DNA from 4 places in the Aeromonas sp. CU5 genome. Region 3 is predicted to be linked to each of the others. Evidence: riboswitches for the same ligand, from Rfam matches in the RefSeq annotation. Region 3 holds a riboswitch; each other region holds the start of a gene.
The links. Region 3 has a riboswitch for cyclic di-GMP ahead of CK911_RS21610 (immunoglobulin-like domain-containing protein). Riboswitches for the same ligand answer to the same signal wherever they lie in the genome.
Positions count from the first base shown of each region.

Region 1: linked by a shared signal. The riboswitch ahead of gbpA (N-acetylglucosamine-binding protein GbpA) and the one ahead of CK911_RS21610 (immunoglobulin-like domain-containing protein) in region 3 are both predicted to bind cyclic di-GMP.
Region 2: linked by a shared signal. The riboswitch ahead of CK911_RS12780 (glycosyl hydrolase family 18 protein) and the one ahead of CK911_RS21610 (immunoglobulin-like domain-containing protein) in region 3 are both predicted to bind cyclic di-GMP.
Region 4: linked by a shared signal. The riboswitch ahead of CK911_RS00915 (glycosyl hydrolase family 18 protein) and the one ahead of CK911_RS21610 (immunoglobulin-like domain-containing protein) in region 3 are both predicted to bind cyclic di-GMP.

Region 1 covers NZ_CP023817.1:4,300,396-4,304,960, reverse strand. The annotation lists gene CK911_RS19530 (M3 family metallopeptidase) at 1-126, opposite strand, end outside; gene CK911_RS19525 (methyl-accepting chemotaxis protein) at 404-2,092, shown strand; cyclic di-GMP riboswitch class I at 2,347-2,428, shown strand; gene gbpA (N-acetylglucosamine-binding protein GbpA) at 2,500-3,924, shown strand; gene CK911_RS19515 (transporter substrate-binding domain-containing protein) at 4,069-4,565, opposite strand, start outside.
Region 2 covers NZ_CP023817.1:2,899,394-2,903,958, reverse strand. The annotation lists gene CK911_RS12785 (ExeM/NucH family extracellular endonuclease) at 1-1,641, opposite strand, end outside; cyclic di-GMP riboswitch class I at 1,938-2,020, shown strand; gene CK911_RS12780 (glycosyl hydrolase family 18 protein) at 2,169-4,565, shown strand, end outside.
Region 3 covers NZ_CP023817.1:3,784,605-3,789,169, forward strand. The annotation lists gene prlC (oligopeptidase A) at 1-1,252, opposite strand, end outside; cyclic di-GMP riboswitch class I at 1,713-1,797, shown strand; gene CK911_RS21610 (immunoglobulin-like domain-containing protein) at 1,845-4,040, shown strand; gene hemB (porphobilinogen synthase) at 4,199-4,565, opposite strand, start outside.
Region 4 covers NZ_CP023817.1:207,779-212,343, reverse strand. The annotation lists gene CK911_RS00915 (glycosyl hydrolase family 18 protein) at 1-2,084, opposite strand, end outside; cyclic di-GMP riboswitch class I at 2,186-2,273, opposite strand; gene CK911_RS00910 (PAS domain-containing hybrid sensor histidine kinase/response regulator) at 2,508-4,565, opposite strand, start outside.

The DNA of each region.
Region 1 (4,565 bases), 520 kb from region 3:
AGTGAAACCGGCCTGATCGTCGCTGGTGCCCATATAGGTGGACCAGAAGAGATCCTCCTTGCACCTGTGTACCTGCAGGTAGTCGACGTTGAGCTGGTTGAAGTAATTCCTGGCAATGGAACTCATAAATTCCCTCTTGTTGTGGGGGCTACCGCAGCGGGGCCCACTCCTTATTTTTTGCTGAAATGCCAAACCATTCACACTCTTTGGCAAAAATGACGCAGGGATGCGCATGAACACGCTACCAAAAAGTGAGTATCGCTGTCTGCTGGCTATACTGTTGTCAAAACACTCATTTGAAAAAGGCCGACGAACGGCTGCAACAATGAGTCGTTAATTTATGAAACTAGGCTACCGCGGTAACGAGCCACGTCACATCAATAGGGATAATGAGGGTTTCGTCATGTTCAAGCTCGGTGATATCACTGTGAGCCGCAAATTGATCTTGCTGCTCACGGTCGCATTTGTCGGTTTTATCTCGCTGCTGTTTATCTCGGCCAATGCACTCCAGCGCAATCTGATGAGCGAGCGAGAGGCGCGGCTCAATGCGGTGCTGGGGCAAACCATGAGCCAGATCCAGTTTCTGGCCAGCACCTTGCCAGCAGAGCAGGCGCAGCAGGAAGCGCGCAAGCTGCTGACCAACACCCGCTTTGATGGCAACAACTACCTGTTTGTCATCGACGAGAACCGCACCATGCTGGTGCACCCTATCCGCCCCGAGCTGGTCGGTCAGAAGATGGGGGAAGGGGGGGCCGCCACCGCTGGGCAGTTCTGGTTCCAGATGGTGGATATCGCCAAAGGGGGTAAACAGGGCACCCTGCAATATGTCTGGACCGGTCCGTCAGGCGAAACGGCTGACAAGCTCTCCATGGTCTCCGGCTATCAACCCTGGGGCTGGATCCTCGGTTCCGGCATGCTGCTGCAGGATATCCAGCAGACCATCTGGGCCCAATACATGAAGATGGGTACAGCCACTGCCATCGCGGTCTTGCTGATGGGGCTGCTGGGCTGGCGCATCACTCACTCCATTGTCTCCCCCCTCAATCAGATCAACCACGCCATGCAACGGGTTGCCAAGGGCGATCTGGTGGTGAGCATCCCGGTGCACGGCAAGGATGAGTTGGGTATGGTCGCCCGCTGCACCAACCAGAGTCTGGATGCCATCCGGCACGCCCTGCTGGAAGCAAGTCTGGGGGCCCGCAACGTGGCGGATGCCGCCCTGCGCATCGCCGCCTCTGCCGAGCAGACCAATCAGGCGGTCACCAGCCAGCGGGATCAACTGGCCCAGCTCGCCACCGCCATGAACGAGATGAGTGCCACCATCACCGATGTGGCGGGTCATGCTGAAAATACCGCCCGCGATACCCAGGATGCCACCAGTGAAGCAGGCTTGGGCAACCAGGATGTCCATGCCAGCGTTCACGGTATTCAGGCGCTGGCTACCGAGGTGGAACAGGCAACAGTACAAGTCAATCAGCTCAAGGAGGGGGTAATGCAGATAAGCGAAGTGACGGCTGTTATCAGCGCCATTTCGGAACAGACCAACCTGTTGGCCCTCAATGCCGCCATCGAGGCAGCACGGGCTGGCGAGCAGGGCCGTGGCTTTGCTGTGGTAGCCGACGAGGTGCGCCAGCTGGCAAGCCGCACCCGCCAGTCCACCGAAGAGATCCAGAGCACCATTGCCCAACTGCAACAGCGAGCCGTTAGTGCAGCCAGCGCCATGGATGCCAGCCGCAAACTGGCGGAGAGCAGCGTCAATCAGTCACGCCAGGCAGGTCAGGATCTCACCCAAATCGTCAACCGCATCCAGCATGTGAGCGATATGGCGACCCAGATTGCCACCGCCGCCGAACAGCAGAGCATGGTAGCCGAGGATATGAACCGCAACGTCAGCGGCATCAACGACTCGGCGCTGGAGATGTCTCAGTCCGCCTCACAACTGGCCCAAGAAAGTGAGCTGCTGGCTGGCCTCTCCCGCAGTCTGGATGAGCGGCTTGCGGTGTTTAAACTGGGCAAGGAGTCGACTATCACCCCGATGCAAATCCCCCATGCAAGCCCCCGAACCGTCACAGAACAGAGCGCCCGCCACTGATCCACGACACAATCATCGCCAGCAACAAGGCTGGCGATGATTGACCACAGCTAAAACCACCAAAGCCACATTGCGCGCACAACTTAAGGCACAAAAAAGCGACACGACCACTTGGTGCGATAACAAAGGGAAAAGAAAAACAGACACTTAAGCAGACAAGAGGTCAGCCTGAAATCTCAGTTAAACGTTTATTCTTAACACATTAATCATTGATTGATATAGTCTCGCCGATTATCTGGCTCCGGCCACCTTACATAGTCAATTGGCAAACTGATTGTAAAATCAGGACGCAAAGCCTCCGGTCCTTCGACACTGCAGGATAGCGGGGTTACCACTCCATCCATGGGGTGCTGACACCCGCCAGCTATCGCCCATTGACTGCCCAGTTCTAGTTCCCAGAGGAATATATGGCAGCAAACACCCACCTTAGTCATGCCGCAGCGGCACTGGCACTACTGGTCAGCGGCAGCGCCCTGGCTCACGGTTATATCAGCCAACCCGAAAGTCGCAACTACCTGTGCAAGACCGGCGGCAATAGCCAGTGTGGCGGCGTGCAGTGGGAGCCACAAAGCGTGGAAGGCCCCTCCGGCTTCCCGCAGTCTGGCCCGCAAGATGGTCAGATCGCCTCGGCGGGCAGCCCACGCTGGAGCGAACTGAACGTTCAGACCAGCGATCGCTGGACCAAACGTGATGTACAAGCTGGCCCCTTTGCCATCAGCTGGACCTTCACCGCCAACCACGTGACCCGCAACTGGCGTTACTACCTGACCAAGCAGGATTGGAACCCCAACCAGCCGCTGACTCGCGCCTCGTTTGACCTTAATCCCTTCTGCGTCATTGAAGGCAACATGGTGCAGCCACCCAAGCAGGTCACTCATCAGTGCAACCTGCCAGAGCGCACCGGTTACCAGGTCATCCTGGGTGTGTGGGAAGTGGGTGATACCGCCAACAGCTTCTACAACATGATTGATGCCCAGTTCAAGGATGGCAATCAGCCACCGCTGGAGTGGAGCCAGGCTGGCACCATCTATCCCTCCATCGATCTGACCATCGGCGACAAGGCAGTAACCCGGGTATTCGATGCCATCGGCGAGCGCCACGAGCTGCAGACCGTGCTGACCATTACCAGCAATGAGCAAGGCCTGAAAAATAACTGGACTCATGCGCTGGCAACCAAGATCAACGCCGAGCAGAGCCAGATCCGCGCCGGCCAACAGAGCGCCAATGGCGAGTTCAACCCGATCTACGGCATGAACCCTGTCTATCTGAAGCGCGGCAGCAATCTGGAGCGAGTCGAGATTGACCTGCTGCAACTGAAACCACCGGTCGTAGACACCGTCAGCGTCAGCGGTTTGGCCAGCGACTATGTGCTTGAAGATGGCAAAATCACTCTCGATTTTACCGTTACTGCACAGGGGGATCTGGCCGTCACCAATACCCTGTATGACCACGGCGGTGTCGCCAAAGGCCAGAGCAGTGCCGATATCAAGGACAGCAGCCACACCTTCAGCATGGCACTGGAAGGGCTCAAAGCAGGCCATCATCAACTGGTGATCAAAGGCATGCCAAAAGCAGGCGGCGAAGCCATCCAGCAGACCATGGACCTGATGTTTAAAGAGGCGAGCAGTGGCGGCGACTACCAGTTCATCTTCCCGAACGACATCAAGTCCTACACCGCCGGTACCAAGGTACTGCAGCCGAAAAATGGCAAGGTCTATCAGTGCAAGCCGTTCCCCTACAACGGCTACTGCGTGCAGTGGGCAACCACCGCCACTCATTATGAACCGGGTGTCGGTTCCAACTGGCAAGATGCCTGGATTGAACTGAACTAATCCCACCCAAACACAACCATAAAAAAAGGCGTCACCCCGAACGGGGGACGCCTTGAAAGGCCAAACCTTTCGGTTTGCATGCCAACGGAACCAAGACCTCACTCTTCACTCACTGCACACACTCTTCAAAACAGGGCTTGTCCATTAACCCTGCCATTTTCCTCCTTCGACGATCACATCATTGGGATCTGTATCTGCACTCAACTTGTCACGCACATACTGGTCATAGAGCTTGAGCAGGTACTTCTCCTCACCCAGCTTGGCGAGACGGTCGTTGACCCAGTCACGCAGCTCGATATTGCCCTTCTTCACCGCAGGGGCGATGGGGTCTTCCGAGCCCAGCTTTTCGGGCAATACCCGGTAGCCCGGATTCTCCTTGGCCCAACTGAACAGCACCAGATTGTCCTGGGCGTAGGCATCGCCACGCCCCTGAGAGAGTGCTTGCAAGGATTCGCTATTCTTCTCGAACTTGAGCACCTTCCACTCCGGATGATTGCGGGTCAGCCAGATGTCGGCCGTGGTGCCCGTGGTAACGATCAGGGTTTTGCTGGCCAGATCATCGAGCTTTTTGGCCGAGCTCCCTTCCGGCACCAGTACCTGTACCGCCACTCGCAGGTTCGGGTTGGTAAAATCCACCACCT
Region 2 (4,565 bases), 890 kb from region 3:
GCCCGGCAGTTTACTGACCGCTTCACCCAGCACTTTGGCGGCGGAGACCCGGAACTCGGTGCACTTGCCCTGCAGGTCGGCCGGTTCTGTCTTGCCATCGCTATTTTCGTAGCAGCCTGACCCCTTGGATTTGAGGTGGTTGACCACCAGCGTCAGCGGCTCTTTGCTCTTGGCGACGGTGAAAGTCTGAACCAGAGAGTCGCGCTGACCGGCTGTCTTGGTCATACCACCTGTGGTGTAGCGCTGCTCCGGCAGCTTGATGACGCTGGCATCCCCGCTGGGGGTGAGCAGGGCAGGGCGGTAGATCATCGCCACCATGATGGTATCGCCGCCGAAGAACTTGCCATCGATGAGGGCACTCACCGGCAGGCGCACATAGGCGTAGTGTTTGCTCGCATCCTTCTGCTGTTCGTTGAGGCGGGTCACCAAGTTGTGGAGGGCCGAGTTATCCTCGAAGCCGTTATTCTCCATCTCCATCAGGCCGAGCAGATCCGCATCCATCTCGGTGATGGCGTTGGCTATCTTGGTGCGTTGCTTTTCGAATGAGAGCAATGCTTTGGCGCCACGGTTACAACTATTTGCTTTTGGATCAGTGTTATCCGCATCCGATTGGTCTTTGCATTGAACATTGAGTGCACCACCAATACTGGAGTGGCTGGTGAAGTAGTTGAGCACGTTAAGGCTGCCGACCCGTATGTTGGTACTCGGCGTGCGGGCAGGTGAGGTCAGCTGTCGATCATTTTCTGGTGTGCGCAGCAGATTGCCGACACTGAGGGTGACATCGTTTGGCACCATCAGACGGAAGGCATCTTTGTTGTAGATCACCGCACCCTCCAGGCCCTCGAATTGATCACCGATGCGCAGATAACCCTGGTCGGCATCCAAAGCCGGGAACCAAGGAAGAGCTCCATCCTTTACCTTGAAATCAGACTCGACGACCAGACGGTTGCTGCCATTTTTGCTGGCCAGAGCAATCGCTTCTTGACTGTTGGCAATATGGAGCTGGGTTGGCTTGATGAGCGGAGCCTTATGGGAGAGTTCTAGGCTGGTGCGAGAGGCTTTATAGTCGGAGCTAAAGTTGCGCGTCAGGTGAAGATCACTGCTGCTGTTGAGACGTACACGCATCCCTTCATGGCGATTGAGTGCATTGGTCAAGGTCTCATTGTCGTTGACCTTGAGCACACTCACCGGTACGTTTTTGCCTTGCCCTAACACCTGGAGCCGGGGAACTGTACCATCCCACTTCAGCTTGAGCTGAGTGCCGCCCATGTACTCCTCGACCTGGGCTTCCAAGCAGAGCTCTGTACCCACCTTGATATCAGAACGAGCATCCTTGAGGTAGATGAAGATGCCGTCTGAGGTGGCCGGGTTGCCATCACCCACAGGGTCGGTCAGATAGAAGCCTCTGGTCAGGCTTTGGCTCACGGTGGTGACAACACCCTTGACGTGGAAGGAGACTGGGCTGATAGCACCATTGGTGGTTGGAGAGGTGGCCAGCGCGCTGGCAGAGCCTGTGCCCTGAATGGTCGGGATGGGGGTGAGTTGAGCCGGATCGGACGGGCAGACAAATGCCGCATGGGCGCCTGAGGATGCAAGTGCCAGCCCCACGGCCAGCGACAGCAGGGTACGAGTACCTTTCATAGGTGTTCCTTTTTTATTTTTGCCAGTGATTCCATAGCCTTGGCTCGTTGACCAAGGGCGCGCATTGTCACATTTCTGGCATGTCGTACCAGTGAGCCAACGCACATTACGGGGATGCAAATGAGGGTGATTTTGGTTTTTTTGACTTGGCTAACAGTATGAAATTAATGATAAAAATATTAATTCCTGGCTAGCTGAACATGGAGGGTTAGCTGGAAATTCACATATTTTCTTTCGAGAATTAAGATTGAGACTCTGCTGGTTGATTCCTATACTCGGCATGTTCCTCAAGGAACCCAGGTAAAGGGCAAACCGGCAGTGATGTCGGGGCGCAATGCCTCCGGTCTTGATCATGGATCCAGATAGCGGGGTTTCCCTGGGTGAGGGTGGTTTTTGTGGCAAGTCCATTGCCAGTTGTCTGCGCCCATCATGCAGGTTGCGATTGTTCTTTGCCTTGGTGACCAATGCCAAGACAAAACAAGGAAGATAACAATATGCAACAGCTCTTCAGACCCAGCCGGCTTGCCATGCTGGTTGCCCTTGCGGCTGTGCCCGCCTGGGCTCAGGTCGCTTATCCCGCCTATAAATCCGGTACTGCCTACAAGGCTGGCGATATCGTCAGCAACGTCGGCGCTCTCTACGAGTGCAAAGAATTTCCCTATTCAGGCTGGTGCGGGGCATCTCCCTATCACTATGAACCGGGCGTTGGTGCGGTCTGGGCTGATGCCTGGAGGCTCTATGGCGGCGAAGTGCCACCCCCGGCACTCGGTGTAGCTGTCAGCTCACCGGCTGTCGGTGCCCGTTTCAATGAAGGTGCCAGCGTGGCGCTGGCGGTGAGCTTGAGCGGCCCGGTGACTGCGCTGGTCAAGGTGGAATATCTTGTTGACGGCAAGCAGGTCGCCACGGCGAGCGCTTCCCCCTGGAATGCCAGTTGGAGTGCCGCCGGTGTGGGTGCCCATGCCCTGAAAGCGCGGGCGCTGGATAAAGATGGCAAGGTGCTGAGCGAGGCGGATTCCAGCTTCAAGGTCACCACCGTGGTGGCACCAGAGGCGCCCAAGGCGAGCATCAGCAGCCCGGCCAGCGGTGCCAAGGTGACGCTGGGTCGCAGCGTGGCGGTCAGCGGCAACGTCACCGATGCCAACAACGATGTGGCCAAAGTCGAGCTGTTTGTCGATGGCAAGAAGGTGGGTGAGGACAACGCCGCCCCCTGGCAGGTCAACTGGACGCCGGATACCAAGGGCAGTGCCGCCCTCAAGCTGGTGGCCACCGACAAGACCAATCTGAGTGGCGAGTCGGCGGCGGTGACCGTCAATGTCGAGGAGGCTGCCTTGCCGCCAGATGGGGGGAACCTCTCCTGCGATATCCGCCAGATCTATCGCCCGGATGGTTACGAGTGCATGGGGGATGACCACGCCCGCCGGGTCATCGGCTATTTCACCTCCTGGCGCACCGGCAAGAATGGCCTGCCCGCCTATCTGGTGAGCGATATTCCGTGGAACAAGATCACCCACATCAACTATGCCTTCGCGGCAGTGGATGAGCAGAGCCACCAAGTCAAGGTGGACGACGCTGCCACCAAGATGACCTGGGATGGCGTGCCGGGTGCCGAAATGGATCCTGAATTCGCCTACAAGGGCCACTTCAACCTGCTGTCGAAGTACAAGAAGCAGTATCCGGACGTGAAGACCCTCATTTCGGTAGGGGGCTGGGCCGATACGCGTGGTTTCTACACAGCTACTACCAAGGGCGATTGCTCGGTCAATACCGACGGCATCAATGCCCTCGCCACGTCGGCAGTTGGTTTCATCCGTCAGTACGGCTTTGACGGGGTCGATATCGACTACGAATACTCCACTTCCATGAAGGATGCGGGTAACCCCAACGACTTCCCGCTCTCCAACCAGTGCCGCGGCAAGCTGTTTGCCAACTACAAGGTGATGATGCAGACCTTGCGTAACAAGCTGGATGCAGCGGGCAGCGAGGATGGTCGCAAGTACATGTTGACCATCGCCTCCCCGGCGTCGGCCTACTTGCTGCGCGGGATGGAGAACTTCCAGGTCACCCAGTACCTCGATTACGTCAACCTGATGACCTATGACTTCCACGGTGCCTGGAACAACTTTGTCGGCCACAACGCAGCCTTGTTTGACAACAAGGCTGATGGAGAGTTGGCCAACTGGGGTGTCTACACCCAGAAAGAGTTTGGCGGCATCGGTTACCTCAATGCGGCCTGGTCGGCACACTACTTCCGTGGTGCGCTGGCAGCCGGCAAGATCAACGTCGGTGTGCCCTATTACACCCGCGGTTGGCAAGGGGTCAGTGGTGGTACCCACGGTCTGGGTGGCAAGGCGGCCCTGCCGAGCCAGAGCGATTGCCAGCCCGGCACCGGTGGCAGCACCATTCCGTGCGGCAACGGGGCGGTCGGCATCGACAACATCTGGCATGATCTGGACAAGAACGGCAAAGAGATCGGCGGTGGCGCCGTGCCCATGTGGCATGCCAAGAACCTGGAGAATGCGGCCAGCCTCGGCATCACTACACTGCCGAGCTACGGCACCGCCTGGGGTCTTGATCCCAACAACCCCGCCCACGTGATGCAAGGCAAGTATGTGCGTTACTACGATGACAAGGCCCACGCGCCCTGGCTGTGGAACGAAGAGAAGAAAGTGTTCCTATCTACCGAAGATGAAGAGTCAATGGGCCACAAGCTCGACTACATCATCAACCGTGGTCTGGGTGGTGTGATGTTCTGGGAGATGGCTGGCGACTACGCTTTCGATCCTGCCAAGAACGAGTACGGGATGGGGGATACCCTGACCACGCTCGCCTACGACAAGTTCGCCAAGGCGACGAAGTACAACACCAAGCAGAACGATCTGGCAGCTCCGGCGGCCCAGCTCGACATCGCAGTGAGCCTCTCCGGC
Region 3 (4,565 bases):
GCTTGTGTTCGCGGGCGTAAAGATCGAGGTAGAAGCTGCCACGCAGCTCGTCTTCGGCATCGAAGATGTCGTAGAAGCGCACGTCCGGGTGCCAGGTATCGATGCCGAGGCGCTCGCGCACCTTCATGCCAAACACCCGCTTCACCACTTCAAACAGCCCCTTCACCACCTTGCTGGCGGGGAAGTAGGGGCGCAGTTGCTCGTCGGAGATGGAGAATTTGTGCTGCTTGAGCTTCTCGGCGTAATAAGCGAGATCCCAGGCGGCCAGCTCGCCCTGACCATGTTGCTCGGTGGCGAAGGCGCGGATCTCCTCCAGCTCGGCTTTGCCTTGCGGTAGGGATTTGGCCGCCAGATCGGTGAGGAAGCTCACCACCTGTTCGGTCTTGTCCGCCATCTTGGTCGCCAGCGACAGCTCGGCATAGTTGGCAAAACCAAGCAACTGGGCCAATTCGCGGCGCAAGGTGAGCAGCTCGCTCATGATGGCGGAGTTATCCCACTTGCCCGCATTGGGGCCCTGATCCGAGGCGCGAGTGGTGAAGGCCTGATACATCTCGGCACGCAGTTCGCGGTTGTCCGAATACATCATCACCGGCAGATAGGAAGGGATATCCAGGGTGAACAGCCACCCCTCCTTGCCCTTGAGCTCGGCCATCTGACGGGCAGCGGCCCGCACGCTGTCGGGCAGACCGGCCAGTTCGGCTTCCTCGGTCACCGGCTTGTGCCAGCCCTGGGTGGCATCCAGCACATTGTTGCTGAAGCGGGAGGCCAGCTCGGAGAGGCGGGCCTGAATTTCGCCGTAACGCTGCTGCACCTCGGCAGGCAGACCGATACCGGAGAGGCGGAAGTCGCGCAGGGTATTGAGGATTTCCTTGCGCTGGGCACCGCTCAGCAGCGGGAAGTCATCGCTTTGGGAGAGGCCAAGATAGGCTTGATAGAGCCCTTCATGCTGGCCGACATAAGTCTGGAACTCAGAGAGCAGCGGCAGGCAGGCATCATGTGCCACTCGTAGCGCTTCGCTGTTAAGGACGGAATTAAGGTGGCTGACCGGTGACCAGATCCGAGCCAGACGGTCATTGACCTCTTCCAGCGGGGCAATCAGGCTATCCCAGGTGTGGGTTTCATTCTGGGCCAGCACATCGCTGATCTTCTGCTTGCAGTCAGCGATCGCCTGCACCACGGCAGGTTGCACCTGCTCTGGCTGGATCTGGCTGAAAGGGGGCAGTGCATCCATTGTCAGCAAAGGGTTATTCATCCCGGTTACCTCTTGTTAGGTCTTGAACAGACCGCTTTATCAGCTCTGTATGGTTTTCTAACATGTGGGCAACCCATGCAATAATCAAGCTGGAATCACACTCCAGCCCCCTTTTTGCCATCCGTCTCACAACCGGAGTGCCGCGAGCCAGCCGGGGGCCACCTCGCGTCAGCTAATGACACAGCCCGCAGCCCTTGTTCCCCATCATTCCCGCGCTCCTGCTAGGCATGCCACCGGTGGTGATCATCAGGATAAATCCCTCACCAGCCCTGTGGTTATCAGGCTTTCCCGCTCTTCGAACATCCTGTTATTTAAGCAACGCCCCTCTGGAACACCTTGAATTATTAACTTTTTCCAAAATGTGACATACAGGAGAGCGCGTTGATTAATTTATCTTCCCCCTCCTACCATATGCGGCTAATTTAGGGGGCCACTTGATTGTCTGTACCACACAGAGGTCGGGTGAAAAAGGCAAAGTGGTTCGAAAGGCCACCACGCAAAGCCACCGGTCTAAGGGATTTTCCTATGACAGCGGAGCTGCCCCCGAAGCCCATCCCCTGATGGGCCTCCTTTTGCAACGTACGGAGCAACAATGAACAAGTTCAAACTCTCCCTGCTGGGCTGCCTGATCGGCGCTACCAGCCCCATGCTGCACGCCGCCAGCGCAGGCCAGAACATGGTCAACCCGCAATCTGGTGTGGTGGTCGGCTACTGGCACAACTGGTGCGGCGGCGCTGGCTACAAGGGTGGCGTCGCCCCCTGCGTCAAGCTGGATCAGGTCAACCCGCAATACAATGTGGTCGATGTCTCCTTCATGAAGGTTTATGGCGGCAACCCGATCCCGACCTTCAAGCTGGATACCGGCACCGGTATGAATGAAAGCCAGTTCATCGAACAGATCGCTGAGCTGAACCGTCAGGGCCGTGCCGTACTGCTGGCACTGGGTGGCGCCGATGCCCACATCGAGCTGCGCACCGGTCAGGAGCAAGCCTTCGCCGATGAAATCATTCGTCTGGTGGAGACCTATGGTTTTGACGGTCTGGACATCGATCTGGAGCAAACCGCAGTCACCGCTGCCAACAACCAGACCGTGATCCCGGCCGCCCTGCGCATCGTCAAAGATCACTATCGTGCTCAGGGGAAAAACTTCCTTATCACCATGGCACCCGAGTTCCCCTACCTGACCGCCAACGGCCTCTACACCCCCTATCTGCGGGCGCTGGAAGGTTACTATGACTGGATCAACCCCCAGTTCTACAACCAGGGTGGCGACGGTATCTGGATCGACGGCTTCGGCTGGATTGCCCAGAACAACGATGCCCTGAAAGAAGAGTTCATCTACTACATGGCGGACTCGCTGATCAACGGCACCCGTGGCTACTACAAGATCCCCCACGACAAGCTGGTATTCGGCATCCCGACCAACATCGACGCCGCCGCCACCGGCTACGTCACCAATCCGCAAGATCTGTTCGATGCCTTCAACAAGCTGAAGAACCAGGGCCAGCCCCTGCGCGGCTTGATGACCTGGTCCATCAACTGGGACATGGGTCGTAACGCCGCCGGTCAGGCCTACAACGAATCCTTCATCAAGAGCTACGGCCCCTTCATCCACGAGCAGGAGATCACTCCGCCGATCGACAACGGCAAGCCGGTGTTCAGCGGCGTGAGCGATACCCGCATCAAGCAGGGCACCGCCTTTGATCCCATGGCCGGTGTCACCGCCAACGACAAGGAAGATGGCGACCTGACTGGCCAGATCCTGGTGGAAGGTTCGGTAGACAACCAGCGCATCGGTCTCTACCCCCTCACCTACAAGGTGAGCGATCGTGACAACAACGTCACCGAACAGCTGCGTAGCGTCGAAGTCTATAGCATGAAGCCGGTATTCAGCGGCGTCACCGACACCACGCTGGAGCTGGGTACCTCCTTCGATCCGATGACTGGTGTCAGTGCGAATGATGAAGAAGATGGTGACCTGACTGCCCAGATCAAGGTCAGCGGCAGCGTCGACAGCAACAAGGTCGGTCGCTACACCCTCACCTATCAGGTGACCGACAGTGCCGGTCAGCTGGTGACCCAGCAGCGCAACGTGACCGTCAAGGAGCAGGGCGCTATCTGTGAAAACAGCTGGGATGCCAAGAAGGTCTACGTGGGCGGCGACATCGTCAGCCACAACGGCAAGAACTGGCTGGCTGGCTGGTGGACCCAGAACGAAGAGCCGGGTACCACAGGTGACTGGGGTGTCTGGAAAGCGCAGGGTGACAGCGACTGTGACGGTGGCAACAAGCCGCCGGTGATCGACAGCAGCGACTTCACCGTCGGCGCCATGGCCAGCGAGTACACCATAGTCAACGGTCAGGTCAGCATCCGTTTCAACGTGACCACCGCCAACCCGGTGCAGATCACTGCGACCCTGGAGCAGAACGGCCGTAGCCACGGCACAACCAGCAGCAAGGTGAATGGCACCAGCGCCCTGGTACTGCAAGGCAGCAACGTCACTGACGGCAGCTATGAAGTGGTCATCAGCGGTCTGGCTGACGGCCAGAAGCCGGTAGTACAGCGCTTCCCGGTCACCCTGGCTGAAGAGAGCGACAACGGCGGCAACGATGGCGACTACCCGGCCTATGCCCCCAACACCAGCTATCAGGCCGGTGATCGGGTCAGCAACGCCGGTGGCAACTTCGAGTGCAAACCCTGGCCGTACAGCGGCTGGTGTGGTGGCTCTACCAGCCACTATGCACCGGGTACCGGCTCTGCCTGGAGCGACGCCTGGACCAAGCTGTAATCAACAGGTCATAACCAAGAGGGAGCCGCTGGCTCCCTCAGCCACTCGCATCAACCGCGATTGGCACCGCCCGGAGTGATGTCCGGGCTACATTCATAACGAAAGAGGGGAGCCATCGGCTCCCCTCTTTTTTATCCGTCTTTATCCGTCACGTCTGCTTAACGGGCATCTTCCTTCAGCCACTGCGCCACGCGCTTGGCGAAGTAGGTGAGGATGCCGTCAGCCCCGGCCCGCTTGAAGCAGAGCAGAGACTCCATGATGCACTCCTTCTCTTTCAGCCAGCCGTTCTGGATCGCCGCCATGTGCATGGCGTACTCGCCACTCACCTGATAGGCGAAGGTCGGCACGCCGAACTGATCCTTCACCTGACGGATCACGTCCAGATAGGGCATGCCCGGCTTGACCATCACGCTGTCAGCCCCTTCCTGAATATCCAGCGCCACTTCGTGCAGGGCTTCGTTGCTGTTGGCCGGATCCATCTGGTAGGTGGCCTTGTTGCTCTTGCCGAGGTTGCCGGCAGAGCCG
Region 4 (4,565 bases), 1.0 Mb from region 3:
GGATCGCCGTTAGGATCGGAGGCGGTGGCCTTGATGGTCACCTGCTTGCCCGCCTCCACAGAGGCTGTGGCTGGCACACTCACCACCGGTGCCAGGTTGGCTTGCGGCGCCTTGTTGGTGACAACAACCTGATCCTTGGCACTCAACTGCTGGTCATCGGTCACCGTCAGCTCGAACACCAGATTGATGTCGCTCGCCACGGCGTTCAATACCACCCGCGCCTTGGCCTGAGTGGCGTCGAGCAAGCCAGCCTGCGGCCCGGAGATCTGCTTCCAGCTGTAACTGAGAGCACTATTCTCCGGATCGTGGGAGGCCGAACCATCCAGCGTCACCTCGGTCGGACCGGTCACCTTGAGGTCACTGCCCGCGTTGGCCAATGGCGGCTTGTTGACCGGCGGCGTGATGCCACTGCCGTGGCCCAGCCCTTCGTGCATCGCATTGAGGATGTCGCCGTTGTCGGCGTCGATCTCCCAGGAGAAGAGGCCACCGAGCTGGTTGGCCAGCACATACTGCCCCTTGGCCTTGACCGAACGCTCATTGTCATAAGTGATGAGATCGCCAGTGGCCGCCTTGAACAGATAGGGCCCCTCGGCCACCTCGTCATAGCCCTGCTCCCAGCCAGCCCCCATCCGGTTGTTGACGATGTCGCGGTAATCCACCACCCCATCTTCCCAGGTTCCTTTCACCTTGCCGGTCGCCTTGCCGGTGAAGGGGTTGTTACCCTGATAGCCGCTCACCCCGGTCCAGCCACGGCCATACATGGCGGCACCGACCACCAGCTTGCCAGGATCTACCCCCTGCGCCAGCAGCTGATTGACCGCCTTGTCGGTGGTGTACTTGGTATTGGGATCCCAGCTCGCCGCATAGAGGTTGGTCTGGTGACCCAGCTCGGTGTTGCTCCAGCCACCGTTGTAGTCGTAGGTCATCATGAAGATGTGATCCATGTAGGGCTGGGCTGCCTTGTAGTCCACATCCTGGATCTTGTCGCCACCCGCCCCGATGGCCGAGGTGAGCTCATACTGGCGACCGGTCTCGGCCTCCAGCTCGTCGAGCATGGCCCGCAGCTCCTTCATCAGGGTCACATAGGTGGCACCATCGCTCGGGCTACCCAGCTTCGGGTTGGCGCCCTGTCCGCCCGGGTACTCCCAGTCGATATCAACGCCGTCGAAGAACTTCCAGGTCTGCAGGAACTCCTTCACCGAGCCGACGAACACATCGCGCTTGGTTTTGTCACCGAGGAAATAGAAGGGGTCGGAAAGGGTCCAGCCGCCGACCGAGGGGAGGATCTTGAGGTTCGGATAAGCCTGTTTCAGGGCCATCAGGTTGCCAAAGTTGCCCTTGTAGGGCTCATCCCAAGCGGAGAGATTGCCTTGCGACATCTGGACGGCAGCCCAGGGATCGTGCATCGCCACCTTGAAGTCGGCGCGACCGGCACACGCTTTCTGCAGCGCCTGGAAGCTCCCTTCGATCTCTTTGAGGCTGTCGTTGAGGCCATCCCCGCCACAGATGGGGGTGAAACCATAGAGGATATGGGTCAGGTTCTGGGCCGGGATCTTGTCGACGGTAAACTTGCGGCCATAGACCCCCCACTCCACATAGTAAGTCCCCACCACCTTGCCGGACTTGTTGGCGTAAGGCTTGTTGTTCTCCTGCAGCGCGGCCTTGAGTGGCGCCAGATGGCTGCCGTCGGTATCGGCGACCACTATCTCCTTCTTGTCGGAGAGGGTACATCCATCGGCGTTGCAGAGGGCTATCTGAGCCTGGTACCGCCCCCCTTTCTTCACCTTGAATTTAGCCGTTCCTGCAGCGGCAGAGGGGCCGGACCACATCTCCTTGCCATCAAACAGCACCTTGGCGGTCTGGCCAATATCGCCACTCCAGAGGTTCCAGCTCACTTCGACGTCAGCGGCATCCTTCCGCTTGACCAGATTGTTGTAGGCGCTGGCGGCTTGATCGACCTCCACAATGGCAAACTTGGTGGGGCCCGCGGCAATGGCAGGCTTGCCGGGGGGCGCAGCATAAACGGAAGTGGCACAACAGAGACCGACCGCGAGGGCCAGCATGGTAGGCTTTGGACTTAGCATTGTTATATTTCCCTATTTCGTTATGTAGGCAACGAAAAGGGCGACGCCCTGACAGGTAACCCAGAAGCAGTGCGGCCTCTTGGCAAAGGTGCACAACAACCTGTGGTGGCCCCGCTATCTCAAGTACGGCTCATCCCTGGACCGGAAGCTTTGCGTCCCGATCTCGCGATCGGTTTGCCCTTTAGCTACTTCATTCGCGATAAAAATAATCGCATCCCGACTATAGAGTGAGCGGATCAGGTGCGCTACTGTCGACTTTCACAACAAGTGGCTGACCAGAATGGCTATCGGTCGTTATCACACGAAATAGTGAAGGGATCATCGCCAATCCGGGGCCATGTATGACGAACCACCATGACGATGGTTGTCACCATATTTGTGCGGTTTTGTGAGCCGGTTCACGGCTTGCCGCCTGAGGTGCTGCTATCGCAGCAACAGGCTGTTCATCAGCGCCCGCAGTTTGAGCGGTTTGACCGGCTTGCTGATGTAGCCGTAACCTCCCTCGCGGATCTGCGCCTGCAACTCGCTCTTGCGATCGGCGCTGATGATGATGCCCCCCAGCTCGTCGCCACACACCAGCTGCAGCGCAGCCAGCGCCTCCAGCCCGGTCTTGCCGTCGTCGAGGTGATAGTCAGATAGCACCAGCCTAGGCACAAACCCTTCTGCCACCAGCACTTCGGCTTCGGCCAGATCAACGGCGCAGCGCACCTCGCAGCCCCAGCGGCCGAGCAAGGTGCTCATGGCGGTCAGAATGTCCCGCTCGTTGTCGATGCAAAGCACGGCCACCCCCTCCAGCTGGCTGTCACGCACCACAGGCACGGCCAACTGATGGGGCACAACCGGGCGGGTCGCCAGATTGAGGGTCACCGCAAAGACCGACCCCTTGCCCGGCCAGCTCTGCAGGGTGAGCTGATGACCGAGCACTTGCGAGATGCCGCGGGCGATGGCGAGTCCCAGACCGAGCCCCTGCTCCTTGGCGGTGCGGGAGTGATCAAGGCGGGAGAACTCGTCGAAAATTGCCTCCTGTTTATCCTGCGGGATGCCGGGGCCATTGTCCCACACCTCGATGCGGATCTTCTCCCCGATCCGGCGACAGCCGAGCAGCACCCGGCCAGCCGGGTTATAGCGAAACGCATTGGTGAGGAAGTTCTGCAGCACCCGCCGCAGCAGCCGCACATCGCTGTGTACCGCATGCTTGCTCTCCACCACCGAGAAGTGGATTCCCCCCGCCTGCGCCAGCACGCCAAACTCCGCCTTGAGGTTGTCGAACAGATCGCGCAAGGCGAAGTCGATCTTCTTGGCCTTGAACTTGCCCGCTTCGAGCCGCGAGATATCGAGCAGATCGGTGATGAGATCTTCGGTCGCCCCCAATGCATCGTCGATATGGCGGGCGATGCGGGCCTGATCACCAGATGCTGGCAGCATCTCCAACAGGGAGGAGGTAAACAGCTTGGCGGCATTGAGAGGCTGAGTCAGATCGTGGCTGACCGCCGCCAGAAAACGGCTCTTGGAGTGGTTGGCCCGCTCCACCTGCTGGTTCACCAGCAGCAGCTGGCGGTTGAGTTCGGAGAGCTCGTGGGTGCGCTCGGCCACCCGCGCCTCCAGATGTTCGTTCGCTTCGCGCAGCACCCGTTCCGCATCGCGAAACGGGGTGATGTCGGTAAAGGTCATGACGAAACCACCGGCGGGCATAGGGTTGCCCTGCATCTCGATAACCCGCCCGTCCGGGCGCTCTCGCGCCGAGATATGGGCGCTGCCGCGCTTCATAAAGGCGACCCGCCGTGCCACATGGTCCTCGATATCGCCGGGGCCACAGAGCCCCTGCTCGGCGTTGTAGCGGATGATCTGCTCGATGGAGCGCCCCGCCTGAATAAGCCCCGGAGGATAGTGGAACAGCTCGATGTAGCGGCGATTCCAGGCCACCAGCCTGAGCTCCCGATCCACCACAGAGATCCCCTGCCCGATATGCTCGATCGCCCCCTGCAGCAGGCCGCGGTTGAAGCGAAACACGTCGGAGGCCTCATCGACAATGGTGGCAATCTCCTCCAGTTGCATGTTGCGCCCCTGCAGGGCCGAGGCGAGCACCAACCGCGCCGACGAGGTGCCAAATACCCCTGCCAGCAGCCGCTCGGTGTGGGCGATCAGCTCGGCCGAAGCCTGCATCTGGGGCGCCAAGGTGCCGCCCCGCTCACCGGCGAAGCGGCCAAAGGCGCGCTTAACCCGGCTCGAACCGACGAAGCGAGCCGCCAGCATCTCCAGCTCCTTGACCGAGACCCGCGCCTGATAGAGGGCGGCGGTATCACGGCTCGGCTTGCCGACGAAGTTGGCCGCTTGCAGCCGCTCGCTCACCGCCGGGCGCGACAGCAGGGAACCCACCACGTAGCCGAGCAGGTTGAGCACGAGACTCAGGAAGATGCACCAGGCGCCCAGGCTAAGATCGCGAAACGCGGGCCAGTCCGGCGGTGCCAGCAGCTCGGCCAG